4 regions of the Priestia sp. P1_B12_1 genome follow, and region 4 is predicted to be linked to each of the others. Evidence: predicted binding sites of a transcription regulator. Region 4 holds the regulator's gene; each other region holds the start of a gene.
What was found. The regulator Rex, encoded in region 4, represses fermentation and respiration genes when NADH is low (regulators of the CRP and FNR family bind a similar motif). The targets are predictions, from matches to a motif close to TTGTGAAATATTTCACAA.
Positions count from the first base shown of each region.

Region 1: the regulator Rex is predicted to act here: its motif matches at 2,453-2,470, upstream of AC1D0Y_RS21840 (DUF1641 domain-containing protein).
Region 2: the regulator Rex is predicted to act here: its motif matches at 2,182-2,199, upstream of AC1D0Y_RS14360 (ubiquinol oxidase subunit II).
Region 3: the regulator Rex is predicted to act here: its motif matches at 2,000-2,017, upstream of AC1D0Y_RS17850 (AtpZ/AtpI family protein).

Region 1 is NZ_JBFTZR010000007.1:160,736-165,115, forward strand. Features, by position in the region: gene AC1D0Y_RS21825 (IDEAL domain-containing protein) at 92-289, opposite strand; gene AC1D0Y_RS21830 (ammonium transporter) at 423-1,706, opposite strand; gene AC1D0Y_RS21835 (hypothetical protein) at 1,703-2,119, opposite strand; gene AC1D0Y_RS21840 (DUF1641 domain-containing protein) at 2,549-3,001, shown strand; gene AC1D0Y_RS21845 (NAD(P)/FAD-dependent oxidoreductase) at 3,035-4,213, shown strand; gene AC1D0Y_RS21850 (AEC family transporter) at 4,259-4,380, opposite strand, start outside.
Region 2 is NZ_JBFTZR010000003.1:660,523-664,902, forward strand. Features, by position in the region: gene qoxB (cytochrome aa3 quinol oxidase subunit I) at 1-1,053, opposite strand, end outside; gene AC1D0Y_RS14360 (ubiquinol oxidase subunit II) at 1,055-1,993, opposite strand; gene xylE (D-xylose transporter XylE) at 2,740-4,161, opposite strand.
Region 3 is NZ_JBFTZR010000005.1:145,654-150,033, forward strand. Features, by position in the region: gene AC1D0Y_RS17845 (S8 family serine peptidase) at 1-1,933, shown strand, start outside; gene AC1D0Y_RS17850 (AtpZ/AtpI family protein) at 2,231-2,452, shown strand; gene AC1D0Y_RS17855 (ATP synthase subunit I) at 2,459-2,830, shown strand; gene atpB (F0F1 ATP synthase subunit A) at 2,849-3,559, shown strand; gene atpE (F0F1 ATP synthase subunit C) at 3,650-3,862, shown strand; gene AC1D0Y_RS17870 (F0F1 ATP synthase subunit B) at 3,965-4,380, shown strand, end outside.
Region 4 is NZ_JBFTZR010000032.1:7,273-11,652, forward strand. Features, by position in the region: gene abc-f (ribosomal protection-like ABC-F family protein) at 1-1,048, opposite strand, end outside; gene AC1D0Y_RS28580 (redox-sensing transcriptional repressor Rex) at 1,507-2,145, shown strand; gene tatA (twin-arginine translocase TatA/TatE family subunit) at 2,199-2,384, shown strand; gene tatC (twin-arginine translocase subunit TatC) at 2,400-3,155, shown strand; gene AC1D0Y_RS28595 (YdiK family protein) at 3,181-3,408, opposite strand; gene AC1D0Y_RS28600 (CPBP family intramembrane glutamic endopeptidase) at 3,405-4,133, opposite strand.

The sequences.
Region 1 (4,380 bases), on a different contig from region 4:
TTCATAATTATTACTAATTAATCCCTTTTAGTAGGTATCAAAAATAAAACACACCATCTAAAATAGATGGTGTGTGAAGTATAGTAAGTAATTAAGAAATTTGTTTAAGTTCTGATGAGAGTTTTAAAAACTCTTCTTTATTTTTCATCAATAGCGTGCGGTCGATTTCTTCTTTTAGCTGTGCTTTACGAAATTCTGCAATCGCCTTGTCTAGAATCATCTCAGCGAATAATGCATCAAGCACCTTTCCGTTGGATTTTTGCGGTGAATTAAGTAAATTCTTTTTCATAAGAAATCAACTCCTTGGCTTTTTTATAATATAACACAAATATTCTGACTTTTCAATCATTTAAACCAAGTATTTTAATCTATTTTTTTTCACATAAAAAGGCCGCCCTTTTGTTATAAAGCGCGGCCTTTTATTACGAATCTGCGGCTTTTTCTTTTACTTCCGCATAGTAGTTTTCATATTCAATAAATTCAGGAGCCTGATGAGCTGCCATGATACCGTGGTAGCTAATATCTAAGCCCACTTCTTCTTCTTCTTCCGTAGATCGAAGCGGAACCACCAAGGAAATAACCTTTAACCCTATCCACGTCGTAACAAATCCCCAAGCGCATAGAGCGATTAACCCAAGAAGTTGAACGCCAAATAATGTCCAGCTCCCTCCTGTAAACACACCGCCGTCTGTAGAAAACAAGCCTACAGCCAACGTGCCCCATATTCCCGAAGCAGCGTGTACAGGAAAAGCTCCTACAGGATCGTCGATTTGACGTGCTTCGAGCCAGTTTGTAGCTGCCATCATTAATAAACCAGATACAGCTCCAATAAAAATAGCAGATGGTGTGTTAACAAAAGCGCACCCGGCCGTAATGCCAACCAGTCCGGCAAGCGATCCATTTATCACAGAAGGTGCATCTGAACGGTTGTAGCGAAATAAAGTATAAAATAAAGTAGCTGCTCCGCCTGCTGCTGCTGATAACATTGTGACAATAGCAATGTGACCAATTCTAACGTCAGTAGCACTTAGCGTACTTCCTGCATTAAACCCGAACCATCCAAACCATAATAAAAAAGCACCCACTGATGCAAGCGGCAAATTGCTTGGAAGAGAAACAGAACTGATTCCATTTTTCGCGAACTTCCCTTTTCTCGGTCCAATCATTATTGCAGCTGCTAAAGCTGAAAAACCGCCAAGAGCATGAATAACTGCCGAACCGGCAAAATCAAGCATCCCTAACTTACTAATCCATCCGCCTCCCCAAATCCAGTGGCCGGCTATAGGATAAATAAATGTAGTCATCAAAATCGCATATAAAAGATATGCGCGGAAATTAATTCGTTCTGCCACCGCTCCAGAAACGATAGAAATGACCGCAATAACAAACGCACATTGAAACAGCCAAAACGTTTCAAGCCCAATTGGAATGTCAAGGTGCGATAAATTACCCGAGAGCGCAAAACCGCTTTTACCGACAACTCCACCTAAATCATCGCCGTACATTAATCCAAAACCAATTAAATAGAAACAAAGCGTTCCTATTGTAATATCAGCGAATACTTTCATAATAATATTCACGCTATTTTTATAGCGGACAAAACCTGCCTCTAGCAAGGCAAAGCCGCCTTCCATTAACAAAATCATCGCGGCTGTTAATACAACCCACGTTGTATTTATACCTAAACTTAGTTCATTAACACTCATATCCCAACGCCTCCACTGCTTTTTAATCGTTTTATTTCTTGTACAATAGCAGGCGAAAGCGTAATTTCACTTGTTTCTTCATTTTCCGCTTTTATTAATTCAAGAACTTCATGAAGTTCTCGCATTTGTGCTTTAAGGTGATCAATTTTTTTAAAGCGCTCCTTTACGTATACCATATACTCGACCGCTTGATGCTGACTTAAAGGACGCCCGGTAAAAAATTTACGAAACGGTGATAGTGATTGATACCAAGCTTCTTCAGCACGTTTCTTCTCTTCGTATTTACTAATTTTCGTTTTTATATCTTCTATTTCTTGTGCTTTAGCTTCTTTTAACTTCATTATAAATTCAATTAATTTTAATTGAGGCAACGTAATGACCACATTATGATAAAGTTCATCCACTATAACCATGTTATATCTCCTTACATAAGATGTTATATTTTGATTATATGTAGAACACTATAGTAAGTCAATGTAATTTTTTGAAAACTCTTTAAATAGTAAATGCGCCCTATCTTTTTAATACTTATAGAATATTAAGTTCGTATGTGTTGAAATATGACGTTATTTGTTTTATCGTAGGAAGAGGAATCATGTTAGTTCCCTATTTTAATTTTATTTACCTAGGCAATTATTCGTTTTATTTTTTATAAACTTTTATTAAACAAAGGGTTACGAGGTTCTTCACTTATTTTTTCAACGAAATGAGTTGATTTTATCTCGTATTAAAATTAAAATAGAATTATGTGCAAGATTTCACAACTTCACAATGTAGTTTGAAAGTCTAGCAGATAACTAGGAACTACATATGCAACAGTATCCAGCAAAGGAGGACTTTTCATGTCTCAATCAACTATTCAAAAATCAGCTGCAGAGGAAAATGCTGCTGTACAAACAGAAGCGGCAGTTAACAAAGGTCAAGCGGATGTGTTAGATCAATTGTTAAAGCCTGAAGTACAAGAAGCTCTTACTGTTCTTGTAGATAATTTACCAAAATTATCTGAAATGGTAACGGTGCTTACAAAAACTTACGACGTTGCGCAATCATTATTAACTGACGACGTATTAAAAGAAGATCTACTTGGTGGAGTAAAAGAATTTATCGAGCCGGTAGAAGGAACAGTAAAAGGTCTTGCAGCTACTGCAATCGAAGCAAACGATCGTGCAGAAGCAAATGCTTCTAATTCAATCGGTTTATTCGGTTTATTACGCATGCTTAAAGATCCACAAGCTCAAAAACTATTCCGCTTTGCACAAGCGTATTTAGACATTACAAACGAAAAACAAAAATAATTTTCATTAAAAAGTGTGGACGGAGGATCGACTATGTCAAAACATATTTTAATTTTAGGCGGCGGTTACGGTGGTTTATTAACTGCAATGACAGCTCGCCAACACCTAAGTGCGGATGAAGCAAAAATTACAGTAGTGAACCGTTTTGCTACTCACCAAATCATTACAGAATTACACCGTCTAGCTGTAGGCGGCGTTTCTGAACAAGCGGTAGCTTTACCACTTGATAAATTACTTAAAAACTACAACGTTGATTTAAAAATTGCAACGGTAAAAGAAATCTCACCAGATCAACGTGAAGTATCTCTTGAAGATGGTACAAAATTAAGCTACGACTACCTTGTTACAGCTTTAGGTAGTGAAACTGCTTACTTCGGTATCCCTGGTTTAGAAGAGCACAGCTTCGTTCTTAAATCAGTAAATGATGCAAACCGTTTACGTGCACACGTAGAAGCTTGTATCGCTGAATACAGCAAAACAAAAAATAAAGCTGACGGTACAATCGTAGTTGGCGGCGGCGGATTAACAGGTATCGAACTTGTTGGTGAATACGCTGACTTAATGCCAAGCCTATGTCTAAAACACGGTGTTGATCCAAAAGAAATTTCTCTATACTGTGTAGAAGCAGCTCCTACAGTTCTTCCAGGCTTCCCTGCTGAATTAGTAGAGCGCGCTCAATCAAGCTTAACAAAACGTGGCGTTACATTTGTTACTGGTACACCTGTAACAAAAATGGATGCTACAACTGTTGAACTTAAAGACGGCAGCAAAATTGAAACAAAAACAATGGTATGGACTGGCGGAGTTCAAGGTAACTCTGTAGTTGCTAACTCAGGTATCGAAGTAAACCGCGGTCGTGCACTTGTAAATGAATTCTTACAATCTACATCTCATAAAGATGTATTCCTTGCTGGTGACTCAGCGGTTGTAATGGGTCCAGAAGGTCGCCCTTACCCACCTACTGCTCAATTAGCTTGGCAAATGGGTGAAGTTGTAGGCGTGAACTTAGCAGTAGCTATTCGCGGCGGAGCAATGGAATCATTCGTTCCTGTCTTCTCTGGTACACTAGGAAGTCTTGGACGCAAAGATGCAATTGGTACAATCGGCGGAAACAAAACGCAATTAAAAGGTTTACCAGCATCACTTATGAAAGAAGCAAGTAACGTTCGTTACTTATCTCATATCAAAGGATTATTTGCATTAGCTTATTAATCCGTCTTAAAACGAAAGAGGAATTCTCCTCTTTCGTTTTTTTATTTACATAAGCCAAGAAATAAGAAGCGGCAGCGTAATCAACGATAAAATAGCACTAATAACAAAAGCAGATGCCGTTTCGTTTTCCAAGCTTTCAAACCGCAAAGCAATCATCGCTGCTACAG
Region 2 (4,380 bases), on a different contig from region 4:
CGTAATAGCAAAAAACACATTCACATTAGCACCTGCACCCATCGTAAAGAAATGATGTACCCATGTGAAATACGATAGAACGCTAATAATCATCATTGAAAAAACCATAGACTTATAGCCAAATATCTTCTTTTGAGAAAACGTTGCAACGATTTCAGAAAAAATGCCGAATGCAGGAAGTACAACGATATACACTTCAGGATGTCCCCACATCCAAATTAAGTTAATGTACATCATCGGATTTCCTCCGCCGGTCATAGTAAATAAGTGTCCGTCAAAGAAGCGGTCAATAAACAATAAAGCAAGCGTTACGGTTAATACAGGAAACGCGAAAATGATAATAATACAGCTTGCTAGAACGGACCACGTGAATAGGGGCATATGCATAAGTTTCATGCCCGGTGCACGCATTTTTAAAATAGTCATAATAAAATTAATTCCAGAAGCCAAGCTGCCAATACCTGATATTTGAATACCCCAAATATAAAAATCTTGACCTGGTCCAGGACTGAACTGCATGCCAGAAAGCGGCGGATAACTCAACCATCCTGCATCTGGCGAGCCGCCGATTACAAACGACAAATTAAAAAGCATGGCGCCAAAGAAAAATAGCCAAAAGCTTACCGCGTTTAAAAAAGGATAGGCGACATCTCTTGCTCCAATTTGAAGCGGCACAACAATGTTAAAGAACGCAAACATAAGCGGCATTGCCATAAATAGAATCATAATAGTTCCGTGCGTAGTAAAAATTTCGTTGTAATGATTAGAATCTAGAAAATGCCACTGAGGGAATGCTAGTTGAATACGCATTAATAGTGCATCTACTCCGCCTCGAAACAGCATTAATAATGAAGAAAGCATATACATAATTCCAATTTTTTTATGATCGACCGTTGTAAGCCACTCACGCCATAGCCACTTCCACTTTTTAAGATACGTAAGAACAAAAATAATACCGGCTAGTGTTAACAAAATGGCAACATCTGCTCCATAAATCATCGGTTCTCCTGTCACAAAAAAATGAGATGAAAAATCTTTTAATTTGTCTAACAACTTATTTTCCTCCTTCCTGGTGCTCGTGCTGTGCATGTACTTGTTCTTCAGAAGCCACATTCATAGTCTTCATGTCTTCATTTTTCATATGGTGATGCTGACTATAATATTGACCACCGTTTTTAATGACAATTTCTTGAAATAAGCCTTTAGGAATGGTAGAATACGATTTTTCTAGAGAAAGACCTTGTTTGGCAAGACTGTTATAATCAGCTTTTGTTAAAGCTGGTGATGTTTCTTTCACTTGCTTTACCCACTGATTAAATTCTTTTGTCGATGTAGATTTAACTTTAAAATTCATATGAGCGAATCCTTCACCCGTAAAATTCGCACCCGAACCAAAATATTCTCCCTTGTGATCAGCTTGCAGCCAAAGCCCCATTGCCATTCCCGGCATGGTATATAATTGTCCTCCCAACTCCGGTACCCAAAAAGAATTCATAGGTGCATCTGACGTTAGCACGAATTGAACGGGCACATCTTTTGGAATGTTGACATAGTTCACTGTCGCAATATCTTGATCCGGATATTGAAATAACCATTTCCAGTCAAGAGACGTTACTTCAATCGTTAGCGGCTTTACATCTTTTTGCGGCGGATCTACTAAGTCATACGTTGTTCTGGCCGTAGCGAAACCTAAAATACCAATAATAATAATGGGGACGCCCCACCAAATAAATTCAAGACGCTTGCTATCGTCCCAGTCTGGCCGATACGGAGCCTTGTTTCCAGGCTTATCACGGTAGCGTAAAACGATATACACAAGCAGACCTAAAACAGGAATAACAACAATTGTGCATAAAATTATTGAAAAAATAATTAACTGGTATTCTTTTTGAGCCACCGCCCCCTGCGGGTTTAAAATCAAATAACGACTATCACAGCCTGCTAAAAAAATTGTGATGAATACGGAGAGAATGATTAACTTGCTAATATGCATTGATTTTTGCTTTCTCACCTAAGTTCAGGCTCCCTTCCTCTAAATCTCTGTACATAATAATGGTATATAAACGTTCATATTAGAGAAGCATCTCAACAGATCAAAAGGCTAAAAACCTCCTAACATATTGAAGTTTGTCATGACATATTGCTTACTCCTAAAAAATTATCATGTTGCGTTGTTAAAGGGTGTGATATTTATCACACTTGAAGCGATTTTTATCTAGTTTAAATGGCTTTACCATAATTTTGTCACATATTTGGTTAAATGTGGTGTGTAATAGGAGGGTCAGCATTGCCTTGTGACTAGCCTAATAAAAGTAAAAAACTCTTCCAGTTTTTATTAACTGGAAGAGTTTTTTCATAAGTATTAGATGAAGTATTGAGCTTTAACACTTACTGATTTGCTTGTTTGACCTGCTGAAACGTCCAATCAATCATTTTCTGATTTTGATAAGTGGGAACCCATGAAGCATGATCTACTTTAATTCTTTAGGATATTCCGTATATAGTGGATGCCCCCAGATTTTTTGTAAATTCATTGCACCGTTATTTATATTTACGATGAAACACTCCTCATAAAGAAAACTATATTTCTATTTTCAAAGAGACTTATCACTATAGCAATATTTTTTAAAAAAGCTATTCACTTTCTTCATAAAGATTACATATTAAAAACACCTAAAGATAGTTTAGGTGTTTTTGAAATTTTTATATTCATCTATTCTCTAAGTAAAAGCTCAATGGTTATATGGCCTTCTTACTCTTTGAAGCCCCTAGTTTTTTTCTCCACATATTTTCCATTTGTTCGAGAGTTTTACCTTTTGTTTCAGGAACAAATTTCCAGACAAACAAAGCAGAAAGTATACTCATTAAACCGTAAAAACCATATGTTAATCCTCCGCTATATTCCATCATCACGGGATATGTAGAGGAAATAAAATAGTTAGCCGCCCACTGAGCAGCTACGGCAATAGCTACAGCACGACCTCTAATTTTATTAGGAAAAATCTCTGAAATGAGCACCCAACAAATTGGTCCCCATGACATCATAAAGGAAGCTGTATAAATAATGATAAATACAAGCGTCCCTATACCAATGATGTTTGAAAAAGCCATGCTTGCTACACCGAACATTCCAATGGCCATTCCGATAGACCCTGTTATTAATAAAGGTTTTCTTCCCAAACGATCAACCGTCAAAATTGCAATTACTGTAAAAATAACGTTTACTAATCCCATAATAATGGTTTGCAGCATAGAAGACCCTTTAGCTGCTCCCATGCTTTCAAAAATACGCGGAGCATAATATAGAGCTACATTGATTCCTACAAACTGTTGAAATACAGAAAGCAGTATACCGACAACGATAACTAATTTTCCATATGCCAATAATTTTTCAGACGAAACATTGGTAGAAATTGTTTGTTTAATATCTTCTAAAATTGATTTCGCTTCTGAAGATCCATTAATTTTAGTTAGTATGGCTAAAGCTTTTTGATCTTGATTCTGTATAGCTAAGTAGCGAGGCGTTTCAGGAACTAAAAACAAGAGTGCTGCAAAGAGTAAAGCTGGAATGGCTCCTGAAGCAAACATGTATCTCCAACCTACATCATTAATCCATTCTAAGGTTTCCCCATTTGCAATACCCCAATTCACGAAGTAAACGACTAACATTCCAAAAATAATCATAAATTGATTGAACGATACCAATCTGCCGCGAATATCTGCCGGTGCAATTTCTCCTATATAGATGGGACAAATGGCTGATGCTAAGCCAACACCAATCCCACCTATAATACGGTAGAAGTTAAAAGCAAGTAACAAAGAGAGTGTCGGTTCCCCTTTTGTGAAAAATAAAAACTCAGGATAAGAAGCGCCTAACGCTGAGACTATAAAAAGAATAGCTGCTAGTATAAGTGATTGTTTGCGTCCTAGTTTCGTCGCAAAATAACCAGATACCAATCCTCCAATAATACATCCTATTAAAGCACTTGATACAGTAACACCATGTGCTAAAGATCCTAACCCTAAGCTGTCAATAAGATACACCTTTAATGATTCTTCAGCTCCAGATATTACAGCTGTATCATATCCAAACAGTAACCCTCCGATAGCGGCAACTAAGGTAATAGAAAAAATATATAATGAGTTTCGATTTTGTTTCATGCGTTGTTAAAAGCAGTTAGTTAAAAGTAACAGTAACAGTAGAAGTTCTATTTCTAACTGAGTTCGCACTTATTTGAATGCGTTTTCAAATTCTTGGAACACAAAAGAAATTTTCGTCGTCTATTCGACTAACTGCTCTTATCCTCCCCTCCAATGTACGTATTTTTCTAGTGAATCAAATCTTACTACAGCATTTTCTATACTTCCTTTTGTGTCAGG
Region 3 (4,380 bases), on a different contig from region 4:
ATCTCATAATCCTTCTATTATTGGTTCACATTCTATTAAAAACTACCAGGTTGCAGAAGAAAATAGTGTAACCTTCATTGGCTCAGAACAGGTAAGAGGCTTATTTGATACTCATAATCAGCGCTTAACAGGAAAAGGGATCAAAGTAGGCGTCATCGATACGGGTGTTGATTATTCTCATCCCGATTTAAAACAAACCTACAGGGGAGGGTATGATGTAATAGATAAAGATTATGAGCCGATGGAAACCACTCGGGAGCAAGGAGAGCCTACTCTGCATGGCACTCATGTAGCCGGTATTATTGCAGCAAATGGAAATATTAAAGGTGTAGCACCTCAATCGGAGATCTACGCATACCGAGCTCTTGGACCAGGAGGAGCTGGAACGTCTGAAAGTGTTATTCTAGCTATCGAAAAAGCAATTCAAGATGATGTAGATATTATTAATTTATCATTAGGAAATGATGTGAATGGTCCGGATTTACCAACAAGCTTAGCGTTAGATCGAGCTGTTGAAAAAGGAATTGTAACGGTTACATCCAGCGGCAATTCAGGTCCAGGTTTATGGACGGTGGGCTCTCCGGGTACAGCGGGAAAAGCTATTTCCGTTGGCGCTTCTGTTTCCCCGACGACAGTTCAATTTCTAACAATTGGATTTAACAAAGAAAAAATTATGATGGCGCCAGTAGAAGGGTCTCGTCCATGGACGTTTAATCAAACGCTGCGTGTAATAAATGAACAATACTCCAAAGAGCAAAAGCATGCGTTGGGCAACGTCATTTTGCTAAAAGCAGAAGGAAATGCGGTTGAAAAAAAGATTAAACAAGCTGAACAGGCAGGAGCAAAAGCCGTTATTTTATATAGTCCGACTGAAAAAAGCATAATCGGTAAACTAAAAGAGTCAGTAAATATTCCAGTGATATGGGTAAGTAAAAAAAGCGGTGATATCATTAATCAACACATTCAGTCTCAACAGCCATACTTACGCACTGGCAAGCAAGTGGTTCAAGACTTGCTTACATCTTTCAGTTCAAGAGGGCCTGTAACGACTACTTGGGGAATCAAGCCGGACGTCGTCGCACCTGGTTACTTCATTAATAGTACAGTTCCCGGGGGATATGAACGCATGCATGGCACAAGTATGGCTGCGCCCCATGTAGCTGGAGCGTGTGCTCTTATTTTACAAGCTCACCCGAACTGGTCTCCTGAACAAGTCAAAGCTTCATTGATGAACACAAGTAAAGTAATGCAGCAGCTAAACGGTCAAACGTATCGCGTATATGAACAAGGAGCCGGGAGAATTCAAATAGCAAAAGCTGTCACAGCAGACTCTTTATTTTATCCATCTTCTTTATCTTTCGGTATTTTTACGCGCCCATCAAAGAAAGTCTTATCATTTAAAATTGATAACCAGTCTGATAAAGCAAAAACGTATCGCTTAAACGTTCCGAAAAGGGATGAAGGAGTGAACTGGGATGTTCCATTACCCGTCACGGTGCAGCCACATCAGACAAAAGAAATAGCTGTCACTTTATCGGTGCAGCCCCGTTTTAAAAATAAAGGTATATATGACGGATATTTGGAAATAAATGATTCACGTGAAACATTTTCGCTTCCTTATATGTACATGGTTAGCATTCCAGATTATCCTCGTGTCATGGGATTGCAAGTAGCAGCGGAAAAAGAGAAAAATACGTATAGTTATGAACTGTTTTTGCCTGAAGGAGCAGATGAGTTAGGCGTTGCTCTTTTTGATAAGCAGTCTTTACAGTTTATATCGTATTTAGATGTTGACGTTGATGTAGAAAGAGGCATGAGAAAACGAAAAATAACGATCGATGAATCGCTTGTACCGGGGTCGTACCAAATATTTGCATTTGTGAAAAAGCATAGACAAGAGCAGGTTGTACACAGTACAATAACGATTGAATGAACCTCTTTAAATGTTTTCATTTGAAGAGGTTTTATGTGTGGCAGAAATGTGAACAATAAGAAGAGATTGTGAAGTTTTTAGCTTAAACACATTGACATTAAATATACGCTATTGTATGCTTACAGGGAATATAAATGATAAGGTTTTCAACCTGTGAAAACCGTTGATATTTCTGCGTATTTTATTAGCTGTTTTTACCTTTTTTAGCAATTTTTTTTGCCCTTCTATCATATATTGAGCTATAAAAACGATAGAGAATTCGGAAAAAAGAAAATTTTGCAAAAGGGGTATGAGCTTATGAAAGATCGCAACCGTCATCCTTTGCAAGCGATGGCATTAGTGTCAATCATTCTATCACAGTTAGCAGGTTCAGTCTTAATTGGCTTATTCTCTGGGAGATGGGCTGATCAATGGCTTGATACCGAACCACTATTTTTGATTTTAGGCCTTCTTTCAGGGCTAGCAGCAGGTGTTTTTATGATGCTGCGGACAGTCCACCATTTTTTTTCAGGAGATTAATAATTCATGCAGGATTTGCAGCACGTTTTTCCAAGACTTCGTTCATACATATTGTATTTGTTAGCATTATACGTTCTCGGCTGGGGATTTACAAGTTATAAGGCTGTTTTTGCAGGTTTAATTTTAGGAACCGCCCTGAGTTTGTATAATTTGTGGAACTTGGTAAGAAAGTTTGAGCAGTTTGGACAGGCGTTGGATGAGGGGAAAAAGCCCCGTTCAATTGGGACTGTTGTAAGATTTGCAACAGCTGCTCTCGCAGTTGTGATTACCATCTCTTATCCAAAAACCTTTCATATTATTAGTGTAGTTGTGGGATTAATGACGTATTATGTTGTCATTATCATAGATTTAGTTGTTCAAAATATGCGTAGAAGATAGAAAGAGAGGTGAACACAGTTGGGTCATGAATCACCAACTATAGAGTTTCTAGGCCTTACTTTTAGTCAAAGTAACTTGCTTATGGTTACCGTAGCTTCTGTTATTGTATTCTTAATTGCAGTTTTATGTACTCGTACTCTTGCTATGAAGCCAAGCGGTGCACAAAACTTTATTGAATGGGTCTTAGATTTTGTTAAAGGACTCGTTAATAGCAATATGGATTGGAAAACAGGTGGCCGCTTTTTGACGCTAGGTGTAACTTTACTTATGTACATTTTTGTGTCAAATATGTTGGGTCTTCCATTTGCCATCGTGATTGACCATAACTTATGGTGGAAATCGCCAACCGCTGATCCAGCAATTACGCTGACGTTAGCCGTTATGGTAGTTGTACTATCACATTATTATGGTATTAAAATGCGAGGTTTCTCTGCATACACGAAAGATTACTTCAAGCCAATGGCATTTTTATTCCCGCTTAAGATTATCGAGGAGTTTGCCAATACGTTAACGCTTGGCCTTCGTCTTTACGGTAATATTTATGCTGGGGAAATTTTGTTAAGCTTGCTAGCTGGTTTAGCAACAACAGGCTTCTTAGGTACAATTGGAGCTGCTATTCCAATGCTTTTATGGCAAGGATTTAGTATTTTTGTAGGCGCAATTCAGGCCTTCATTTTCACAATGTTAACGATGGTTTATTTATCTCACAAAGTGAGTAGCGACCATTAATTTATAAAGCTTTGTTCAAGTAATACCCAATTTGGACAAAACAAAACTTTGTTAAACAAAATCATATATATTAAGGGAGGACTTTATAAAATGGGTTTAATAGCATCTGCAATTGCGATTGGTTTAGCGGCACTAGGTGCTGGTATTGGTAACGGTCTTATCGTTTCTAAGACGATTGAAGGCACAGCTCGCCAACCAGAAGCACGTGGTACATTAACTTCAATGATGTTCGTTGGGGTTGCCTTAGTTGAGGCGCTTCCAATTATCGCCGTAGTTATTGCATTCATGGTACAAGGTAAATAATAATGTGTTACATGTGGCGAAGATCATTCAAAAGAACCTTCGCCATTACTTTATGTCTTTAATAAGTAAATTATATATGTGGAGTCTCTGAAGGGAGTGAACATGGCCGTGTCGAACATGTTTGTGTTAGGAGCAGCAGGCATTAATGGTGGAGATATTCTTTTCCAATTAGTGATGTTCCTTATCCTACTTGCGTTACTTCAAAAATTCGCGTTTGGTCCTGTAATGGGAATCATGAAAAAACGTGAAGAGCATATTGCCGGTGAGATTGATGAAGCAGAAAAGCAAAATGAGGAAGCGAAGAAGCTTGTTGAAGAGCAGCGTGAAATCTTAAAGCAATCTCGTCAAGAAGTGCAAGTAATGATGGAAAACGCTAGAAAGTCTGCAGAAGATAAAAAAGAAGAAATCATTGCGGCAGCACGCGAAGAGTCTGAGCGTCTAAAAGCTGCAGCAAAACAAGAAATCGAACAGCAAAAAGATCAAGCAGTTGCTGCGTTACGTGAGCAAGTTGCTTCATT
Region 4 (4,380 bases):
CGTCTTGGACGACGTATTTGTTTTCATCATATCCGATAGACACGTTTTCGAGATTTAAGACTTCATTTCCGCTTTGACGCTCAATTTCAAACGAAAAACTAGCCGATTTTTCGCCGTCGTTAGGTCGATTTATTAACTCCATTCGATCGAGCTGCTTACGTCTGCTTTGCGCACGTTTTGTAGTCGATGCGCGGGCGATGTTTCGCTGAATAAAATCATTCAGTTTTGCGACTTCATCTTGCTGTTTTTCGTACTGACGCAACTCTTTTTCATATCGCTCTGCTTTTTGTACAAGGTATTTAGAGTAGTTGCCCGTGTACTTGACCGTTGTTTTTTGTGTGACTTCATACACTTGATTTACGACCTTATCAAGGAAGTAACGATCGTGTGAAACAATTAAAATAGCTCCTTCATACCCTTGCAGAAACTGTTCCAGCCATGCTAAAGTTTCAATATCTAAGTGGTTGGTAGGCTCATCCAGAATAAGCAAGTCTGGCTTTGTTAAAAGCAGTTTTGCAAGAGCCAAGCGCGTTTTTTGTCCACCGCTCAAGGAGGAAATAGGGGTGCTATAGTCAAAGTTTGAGAAACGGAAACCATGAAGAATAGATCGTGTATCCGCTTCATATTGATAGCCGCCTAAATCTTTGAACGTTACTTGAAGCTGATCGTACTCTTTGGTTAGTTTTTCGTATTGAACTGAATCATTAAAAATGTCTGGATCGCCCATCTTCGTTTCAAGCGTACGTAATTCTTTTTCCATCTTCTTTAACGGAGCAAAGACCGTCATCATTTCTTCCCATATGGAGAGTGTTGACTCAAGAACTGTATCTTGTCCCATATAATCAATGGAAACACCTTTAGGTTTAATAATTTCTCCGCTGTCATAAGAAAGCTGCTCAGCAATAATTTTTAATAAAGTTGATTTACCAGCACCGTTTCGTCCCACTAGGGCAATGCGGTCTTTTGATTGTACTTCTAACTTTATATTCGATAAAATGGGTTCTGCCCCATAGTATTTTGTAATACCGTTCAATTGTAGAATAATCATTTTTTCACCTCTAGTAGTATATCCATAGTGTATTTTAACATATTTTCAACTACAAGTTCTTCCTACAAGCGTTTGTAATTTGTAGAGAGACAAGGACAAATGATGAAGCGAATGTTTTGATTCATGAAATAAAATGATTTTACCTGCACATTTTATACAGGATACTATGTTAAAATAAGAGATAAGTGCATCTCTGAACTTATATATGATGGATGTAGAAAACCCGTCATGACTAACAAACGGATCCTTTGAAGAGCTAATTACTTCGTTCTAGCTACCGACTTTAAGTAGTGCTGGATAGACAAAAGGCGTCGGGGTGTGAAGCGGAGTATATATAAAACAAGAGAAAAGAGAGAGAATTGGAAGCGCTACCTCAAGGCGGTTGAGGCTTTGTGAAAGGTAATGCAATATGACTTGAAAATGTTAGTAATGACATACATGAACTGAGGGGGTACAACGTGAACACTGAACAATTAAAAATACCACAAGCAACGGCTAAACGATTGCCGCTTTATTATCGTTTTTTAAAAAACTTGCATGCTTCTGGTAAACAGCGTGTTTCGTCAGCGGAGTTAAGTGAGGCAGTGAAAGTTGATTCTGCTACTATTCGCCGGGATTTTTCTTACTTTGGAGCATTAGGGAAAAAGGGATACGGCTACAATGTGAATTATTTACTTACATTTTTCCGTAAAACGTTAGACCAAGATGAAGTAACGAAAGTAGCACTGATTGGCGTAGGGAATCTAGGAACGGCCTTTTTAAATTATAATTTTATTAAAAATAATAACACCAAAATTGAGTGCGCTTTTGATGTGATAGAAGATAAAGTCGGTACAAAAGTAGGCGACGTGCCCGTCTATCATCTTGACCAATTGGAAGATTATATGAGTGATGACATCTCAGTAGCGATTTTAACCGTTCCAGCCACTGTTGCTCAGCAAATTACCGATCGTTTAGTGAGTTGCGGAATTAAAGGAATTTTAAACTTTACTCCTGCACGCTTAAACGTACCGGATGAGATTCGACTGCATCATATTGATCTGGCTGTAGAATTACAGTCGCTCGTCTACTTTTTGAAAAATTATCCTGTTGAATAAGGCGGACTATGTTACGATTTCCTTAAGTCTAAATTAATAAGGAGAGTGGGAATATGGGGATTGGAGCAGGCAGTTGGATTATTATTGCGATTGTAGCACTGCTTATTTTTGGACCGAAACGGTTACCGGAGCTAGGAAGATCAGTCGGGCAAACGCTTAGAGAGTTTAAGCATGCCGCTAGCGGTGCCTCAGAAGATCGTGAAAAAGATAAACAGCGTCAAGTAGATGACAAAGAGTAAAAGGGTGATCATAGTATGACCGAACAAGAAATGTCAATATATGATCATATAGGAGAGCTGCGAAAGCGCATTTTAATTGTTTTATTTTTCTTTGTGATTGCCACAATTGGCGGCTTTTTTATAGCGGATAAGGTTATTGTCTATTTACAGCATGCTGATGAGGCAAAAAATTTAACGATGAATGCATTTAGGCTAACAGATCCAGTTAAGATTTATATGCAGTTTGCTGTTATTATCGGCTGTGTACTTGCAGCTCCTGTTGCACTGTATCAACTTTGGGCATTTATTAGTCCTGGTTTATATGAAAAAGAGCGTAAGGTAACGCTTGGATATATTCCTGTTTCCATTTTTCTCTTTATCGGCGGTGTCTCTTTTTCTTATTTTGTGTTGTTTCCATTTGTCGTCGATTTTATGACGCGCGTTTCTGATGAGCTGAATGTAAACCAAGTGATTGGCATTAATGAATACTTTTCTTTTTTAATGCAGCTCACACTGCCTTTTGGGCTGTTGTTTCAGCTTCCTGTTGTCGTCATGTTTTTGACGCGATTAGGAATTATCACGCCTATGTTTTTATCTCAAATTCGAAAGTATGCCTATTTCGTACTGCTAGTTATTGCCGCACTTATTACACCACCAGAATTGCTCTCGCACATGATGGTGACAGTGCCGCTCTTAATTTTGTATGAAATCAGCATCATTATTTCCCGCATTTCGTATCGCAAAGTGTTAAAGGCAAGGGCAGAGCAAGAAAGAGAAGATGTTAGTATGTAAAAAAACCACTGGAACAGTGGTTTTTTTATTTAGATGAATCATCTTGATTTTTATAGTGCTGCTGCAACTTTTTAATTTTATAGTGCAAGATAAAAATGCGAACCGCAAATCTGAAATCGAATGCGGCTACGAGTGCAAATAAGATCGTAGGGAAGTTCCACACGGTTTCCTGAGCATTTTGAATAGCCAGGTAGGTGAATAAAATCCCCATAATAATATAAATAAACCCTCGTGTTAAAGGGATATTCTTCATAAAAACATGCCTCCAAAAATAAACTGCATTTGTTCTGCTTGCTTTTGCATTTCTATAATTTTATCTGCAAAAATAGTTTGAGATAAAATAACGATTGTATTCATCAACACGTGAGCAATAATGGGTACAATAATTAGTCTTGTTCTTGCATAAAGGAATGCAAATACAAATCCCATGGCTGTATACACGAGCAAATGTTTAAAATCCCAGTGTACGGCAGCGAAAATAAGGGAACTAATAAATGCAGAGATAAAGAAATTATATCGTTTGTGAAGAGAACCGAAAATAATCTTTCGAAAAATAATCTCTTCTAGAATTGGTCCAATAACAGACGTAACGACAATGAGGAACGGCGTTGCTTTAACAAGATTAACAATATTTTGTGTGTTTTCAGATACTTGGGTAATGCCAAGAGCGTGCTCAATCATACCTGCTACAGCTTGACCAGCCATAGCCAGAAACACCCCAAGGACTGACCAGACCACAGTTACCGTTGATCCGGCATGTTCTATACGCATGGACATGTCACGGCGCAGCAGCAGTAAGACAATAAGTAAACCAAGGATAAAGCTAATGATGGTCCAATAAGTCAAAAGCATGACATTCGCTGTTCGAACTGGATATTGATCAAACACTCCTGTTAATTTTAACAGCGGTATACCAACAACTCCTGAAAACTGCATAAGGATGTAGGTGAGGATAACATACCAATAACGTTTTTCCAATCTTCTATACTCCTTTAAAAGGTTTTTATGTATATATGTCGAAGAAGTACTGTAAAGTTAGTAATTTCTTCTTGCTCGTATTGTAACATACATATTATTGAACAGAGAAAAGAATGCTTTATTTCTCAAAATCGTCGAAATCTAAGACTATTATATGTAGTTTTCGTAAATTTTAAATTTTTTTTGTTTAATACTTGCAAAAAAAACCCACTTTGTTTTAATATAATAATTGTGTTAGCACTCGTTG